DNA from 3 places in the Blautia sp. MSK20_18 genome. Region 2 is predicted to be linked to each of the others. Evidence: predicted binding sites of a transcription regulator. Region 2 holds the regulator's gene; each other region holds the start of a gene.

Region 1 (2,281 bases), on a different contig from region 2:
ACCTTACAGGTATCAAAAAGCCATCCGATATCAAAGATCTTCCCAATGGAACCCAGAAAACCCAGAAAGCCCTGAAGCTTCCGGGAACAGTAAAGATCACTACAACAAAGGGAGAGCAGAAGGCATCTGTTAAATGGGATGTTAAGGGATCTTCTTATGATCCGTCTTCTGCAGAACGTCAGATATTTAATGTAAAAGGTACTGTCATTCTTCCGGAGGGGGTTAAGAATCCCAACAAGATCAGTACAGTGATCGCAGTAAGTATTACAGTAAACGGATATCAGGGCACGGAAGCCGCTGCATCGGACAATAAGATCACAGGCATTGATTCCAATGGCAAGTATGATACCAATACAAAGATCACCTTTACAGCAGCTGGTGCAGGGATGGATAATACAAACCCGCGTAAGGGAGATACCAGATATCAGCCGAAGAGCTGGAAGATCACAGAGACCCGTACCTGGGATGGAGAGCCTTATACTGCAACATTCCGTGTCAGCAAGCCGGGAAAATATACTTTGAAAGTTACCTTTGGACAGCAGAAATACGACGGCTCTAGCTGGAAGGATACCGGTACACAGTCAGAAAGTACGGTTACTTTTACGGTATCACAGGCAGCAGTTCTTACTGCGACTCCGAGTCCGGCAGTGACACAGACAAATCAGAAATCTGCAGTGCAGACGGGAGACAGTACACCGATCATGACATTTGTGATCATTTTGATCGTGGCTGTGGTATGTATTGGAGGAATCCTTGTATATCGTAGAAAGAAAAAATAAGAACAGAATGTAGAAGATAGTTTTACAGCACCCTCCGTACAAAAAATGTACGGAGGGATTTTTTTGCACATAGAGATCCGTTTTACATGCTGTTACTAGCACTCTATAATGATGAGTGCTAAATTTCCCTTGACTTTTGTAAAAAGTCGTATTAGTATATATTTATTGAAAAAAACAACAGGTTTCCGGCTCTGTCGGAACATCAGAAATAAAAATAAAAACAAAAGGAGAGTGACATATATGTCAGCAAAACATGGCAGTTTATCAATCAACAGTGAAAATATTTTTCCGATCATCAAGAAATGGTTATATTCCGACCATGATATTTTTGTAAGAGAGATGATCTCCAACGGATGCGATGCGATCACCAAACTGAGAAAGCTGGAAGTTATGGGAGATTATACATTCCCGGAAGGTTACAAACCGGCTATAAATGTTATCGTTGATCCGGATCAGAAAACTTTGAAGTTTATCGATAACGGTATTGGTATGACAGCAGATGAAGTAGAGGAATATATCACACAGATCGCTTTTTCCGGTGCCACAGAGTTTCTTGAGAAATATAAGGATAAAACAACGGATGATCAGATGATCGGTCATTTCGGACTTGGATTTTATTCTGCATTTATGGTTGCAGATGAAGTTCATATTGATACTCTCTCTTACAAGGAGGGTTCCACACCAGTACATTGGACCTGTGACGGTGGTACGGAGTATGAGATGGCAGACGGAAACAAAACAGAACCGGGAACAGAGATCACTCTTTTCCTCAATGAGGAAAGCCTGGAGTTTGCCAATGAATATCGTATGAGAGAGGTTATTGAGAAATACTGTTCTTTCATGCCGGTAAATATCTATCTTTCCAAAGCAAATGCTGAACAGGAGTATGAAACCATCGATGAGGCAGATCTCCGTGAAGATGATGTGGTAGTTGAACATATCCATGAGGATGCCAAGACAGAGGAAAAGGAGAATGATAAAGGCGAGAAAGAAGTTGTGGAAGTTTCTCCTGCCAAAGATAAAGTAAAGATCAATAAACGGCCGGTATCCTTAAGCGATACACAGCCGCTCTGGATGAAGCATCCAAATGAGTGCACGGATGAAGAGTATAAAGAATTTTACCGTAAGGTATTTATGGATTACAAGGAACCGCTGTTCTGGATTCATCTGAACATGGACTATCCGTTCAACCTGAAAGGTATCCTGTATTTCCCGAAGATCAGGACAGAGTATGATTCCATTGAGGGAACCATCAAGCTTTATAATAATCAGGTATTTATTGCAGATAACATCAAAGAGGTGATCCCGGAATTCCTTCTTCTTCTGAAAGGCGTGATCGACTGTCCGGATCTTCCACTGAATGTTTCTCGTTCTGCACTGCAGAATGATGGTTTTGTGAAAAAGATTTCTGAATACATCACCAAGAAAGTAGCAGATAAGCTCACCGGAATGTGCAAGACAGACAGAGAGTCTTATGAGAAGTACTGGGATGATATCAGCCC
Region 2 (2,281 bases):
GGCTTCACACCAAGCTCATCCAGTGTTGTGGTAAGCTGCTTGTAGATCATTTTCATTCCATCTGCAAAAGCATCGCCTTCCTGTGCCTGTGCAAGACCTCTTTCGAAGTTATCCACAACCGGCAGGATCTTTTCAACGATTTCTTTTGCTCCGATGATGTACATGCTGGATTTTTCTTTTTCCGTTCTTTTACGGAAATTATCAAATTCAGCCATGGTACGCTTCAGGCGATCGGTAAGTTCCTCCACCTTCTGCTCAGATTTATCTTTTTTCTTCTTTCCGAAGAAGGAAGTTTTTGATTTTTCTTCTTTTTTATCCTCTGAGGCAGCTTCTTCGCCTGGAGTATTGTTTTCTTCCTCCGGCAGATCTTCTCCCTCCGGTGTCAGGTTTTCTTCTTCCTGATCTCCGTCAGTTACGGGGATTTCCTTCTCCGCTTCCTGCTCTTCGGATGTTTTCTTTGTTTCCTCCGACACTTTTTTTCTACCGCCTTTCTAAGTTTTCTTCTTTTTCAAAACGTCATCCAGATGATTCTTCAGTTCCTTCAGACTGTCCACTACATTCTCATAATCCATTCGTTTGGGACCGATGATCCCGATGGTTCCGTACATTCCGTCTCCCAGTTCATATCTGGCAGTTACAATGCTGCAGTCCTTCATGGTCTGGATTGGCATCTCATCACCGATGTAAACCTGGATTCCTGTATTCTCTCCATCTGACATCTGTTCTTTTACAAGATCGGCAAGTTCATGCTTCTCCTCAAATGCGGAGATCAGCTCCGTTGCCTTCTCTTTATCGGCAAGCTCCGGATACTTGAAGATGTTAGTTGCACCTGAAGTATAGATCTCCATATCTTCCTCTTCCACATGAATGGTGGCTGCCACTGCATCCAGAACCGTTGCCACCACACCGCTGTGGCTGCCTGCCTGTTCCTTCAGTCTGGCGATCATCCCAAGATTGATATCCTGGATCGGGATCCCATTGAGATTGGTGTTAAGAAGAAGATTCAGTTTCAGGATCGTCTGGTCGTCCATTTCCTCATCCAGATTGATGATCTGGTTCCGGACTGTGTTGTTGTCACTGACAACCACTGCCACAAGCTGAAGCTCGCTCATCCTCGACAGCTGGATGAACTTGACCTTGTTGCCGCTGTACTGCGGAACGGAAACCATGGTAGCATAGTTGGTATTGGAAGCAAGAACCTTCGCAACCTTCTTAAGCACCTTATCCATCTTATCTGTCTTCTCAATGATCAGATCTCGCAGCTCTGCGACCTCCGCTTCCTTCTCCTTCATCAACTCATTGACGTAAAGTCTGTAGCCCTTATCTGAAGGAATCCTTCCTGCTGAGGTATGAGGCTGGACGATATAGCCCATATCTGTCAGGTCTGACATTTCATTTCGGATCGTTGCGGAACTGACATTGAGATCCGCATACTTGGAAATGGTCCTGGAACCAACCGGTTCTCCGGTTTCCATATAGGTCTTGATGATTGCTTTTAAGATTTTTTGCTTGCGCTCATTCAACACCTCTTCCATGAATCCATCTCCTTTCCTTTTTATTCTTTCCTGACGGATGTTGATTCTTTTTTTACATCTGTTAGCACTCATTTTAGTGGAGTGCTAACATCTACAGTCTTTAAGATATCACCATGTAAAATATTTGTCAATATGTTTTGAAAAAAAGTTCTTATTTTTTCAAAACAAAAAAAGCATCAGTACGATGCTTTTTTGTAATACTGGTCTATGCAGTTCTGTGCCCCGGCAAAAAATTCCGCTTCTGTTTTCTGTCCCAGCATATATTTCTGAAATTCCGTTCCCATGGACGAAACGGCTTCTATGGAATCGGCACACAGTGGTCTTGCTTTCAGCTTATAATCTTTCAGATATTGCCGGATCATTTCAATGCCATCCAGATCAAAATTCTTATCCTCGATCACATCCAGTCTTGCCGGACACATTTTTGTCAGCTGTCCGTAATTTTTACTGGCCTCATATCCGGACACATACTGAAGGAACTTCAGAGCTGCTTCTTTATGATCAGAATTTTTATTCAGTACATACTGCCAGGTTGCGATATTGGTCACCTTCTCGTCAAATTCCGGAAATGGTGCCATATGGATCTTATCTTTTCCATACACGCCTGCATTCTGAAAAGTACTCAACACACCGGTATACATAAACATACATCCATACTGGCCGTTTATAAATTTTTCATTCAGCTGGTCATGCTGGTCGATCAGATTCTCCTCTGATATCATCCCTGTATCCAGCATTCGCTTCAT
Region 3 (2,281 bases), on a different contig from region 2:
TGAGAAGATCGGTGTTGCATGTCCGAAGTGCGGCGGCGAAATTGTCATGAAAAAAACGAAAAAAGGCAGAAAATATTACGGATGTGAGAATAATCCGGAATGTGATTTTATGTCCTGGCAGAAACCTTCTGCAAAGAAATGTCCGAAATGTGGTAATTATATGCTCGAAAAGGGAAATAAGCTGGTTTGCAGCCAGGAAACCTGCGGATATGTGGAACAAAAACCAAAAGATGAAGATTGATTGAATAAATGCTTTTCCACCAATTTTCAGAAAATCCCGTTAAAAATAAAAAAATATAAAAAAGTCTTGTAAATTTCCAGAATAACGTGTAATATTAGACTAGAAAAACGATTTCTTTCAAGGTACGAAAGTGAAAGGAGGAAAAATGAGCGTTCAGTTGCTAGATAAAACTAGAAAAATCAATAAGCTTCTGCATAACAGCAGCTCAAGCAAGGTAGTGTTTAACGACATTTGCCAGGTGCTCATGGAAACCTTAAGTTCCAATATCCTGGTACTCAGTAAGAAAGGTAAGGTTCTGGGAGTCAGTATCTGCCCGGGTGTGGATGAGATCACAGAGCTGATCGATGACAAGATCGGCGGACATATCGACCCGTTATTGAATGAGAGATTTCTTGGTGTTCTTTCCACAAAGGAGAATGTCAATCTCCAGACACTTGGCTTTGAGCATGTACCCGGAAATTATCAGGGAATCGTGAATCCGATCGATATTGCAGGTGAGAGACTGGGAACGTTATTCATGTACCGCAATGATCATCCCTATGATATTGAGGATATTATCGTCAGCGAGTATGGTACAACAGTTGTTGGCCTGGAAATGATGCGTGCGGTTCATGACGAGAACGCAGAAGAAGACAGAAAACAGCAGATCGTTAAATCGGCATTCAGTACACTGTCCTTCTCAGAGCTTGAGGCGATCATCCATATTTTTGATGAGCTGGATGGGGATGAGGGTATCCTGGTTGCCAGCAAGATCGCTGACCGTGTAGGTATCACCAGATCCGTGATCGTAAATGCACTGCGTAAATTCGAGAGTGCAGGTGTGATCGAATCCCGTTCATCCGGTATGAAGGGAACTTACATTAAAGTTCTTAATGAAGTGATCTTTGATGAGCTTGAAGAGATAAAAGCACAGAGAAGCAAGAAGGCATAATGTGATCAGCACTGTCAGATGCTTGATATAAGATAAAGAACGTGACAAAAGAGACTTCCCGCTATCGTGGGAGTCTCTTTTTTGTCTGTTTCATAAAATCAAAATAAATAATGAAATTAAGAAAACAAGAGAAAATAAGAGTATAAAAGAGATAAAACCAGAATAATACAGAAAAACCATATCTTAAAAGGGTTGCGAAAATATGTGAAATTCACTAATATAGCCATAGTGATTAGCACTCGTATAAAGTGAGTGCTAGCAGGCAAAGATGGAACTTATAAAGGAGGAACATAGATCATGAAGTTAGTACCTTTAGGCGACAGAGTAGTATTAAAACAGGTTGAAGCAGAAGAGACAACAGCATCCGGAATCGTGCTTCCGGGACAGGCACAGGAGAAACCACAGCAGGCAGAGGTTATTGCAGTTGGACCTGGCGGAGTTGTAAACGGAAAAGAAGTAAAAATGGAAGTAGAAGTCGGAAATACTGTTATCTATTCCAAATATGCAGGAACAGAAGTAAAGATGGATGGAACGGATTATATTATTGTAAAGCAGGAAGATATCCTGGCAATCATTAAATAATATAAACATCTTATCGTATATCAATATAAATAGGAGGTCATTTTATCATGGCAAAAGAGATCAAATACGGCGCAGAAGCAAGAGCAGCACTTGAAGCTGGTGTAAATAAACTTGCAGATACAGTAAGAGTAACACTTGGACCGAAAGGAAGAAATGTAGTACTTGACAAATCTTTCGGTGCTCCGCTTATCACAAACGATGGTGTTTCCATTGCAAAAGAGATCGAGCTTGAGGACGGATTCGAGAATATGGGTGCTCAGATTATCAAAGAGGTTGCATCTAAGACAAACGATGTAGCTGGTGATGGTACTACAACAGCAACCGTACTTGCACAGGCAATGGTACATGAGGGAATGAAGAACCTGGCAGCAGGAGCGAACCCGATCATCCTCAGAAAAGGAATGAAAAAAGCAACAGATGTTGCAGTAGAAGCAATCAAGAACATGAGCCAGGCAATCAACGGAAAAGCTCAGATCGCTAATGTAGCCGCAATCTCTGCAAGTGATGAGCAGGTTGGACAGCTGGTT

Evidence for each region. Region 2 encodes HrcA, which represses chaperone genes, less so after heat shock. Its sites were predicted from a motif close to TGTTAGCACTCNNNNNNNNNGAGTGCTAACA; they were not measured.
Region 1: a site for HrcA is predicted at 873-903, ahead of htpG (molecular chaperone HtpG). Genes of this name have one in related genera too.
Region 3: a site for HrcA is predicted at 1,403-1,433, ahead of groES (co-chaperone GroES). Genes of this name have one in related genera too.

Annotation. Positions count from the first base shown of each region.
Region 1 is NZ_JAJCGR010000027.1:23,522-25,802, forward strand. Features, by position in the region: gene LI091_RS13660 (LPXTG cell wall anchor domain-containing protein) at 1-779, shown strand, start outside; gene htpG (molecular chaperone HtpG) at 1,020-2,281, shown strand, end outside.
Region 2 is NZ_JAJCGR010000023.1:32,784-35,064, reverse strand. Features, by position in the region: gene grpE (nucleotide exchange factor GrpE) at 1-473, opposite strand, end outside; gene hrcA (heat-inducible transcriptional repressor HrcA) at 492-1,535, opposite strand; gene LI091_RS12670 (ABC transporter substrate-binding protein) at 1,712-2,281, opposite strand, start outside.
Region 3 is NZ_JAJCGR010000022.1:24,650-26,930, forward strand. Features, by position in the region: gene topA (type I DNA topoisomerase) at 1-241, shown strand, start outside; gene codY (GTP-sensing pleiotropic transcriptional regulator CodY) at 387-1,172, shown strand; gene groES (co-chaperone GroES) at 1,470-1,754, shown strand; gene groL (chaperonin GroEL) at 1,802-2,281, shown strand, end outside.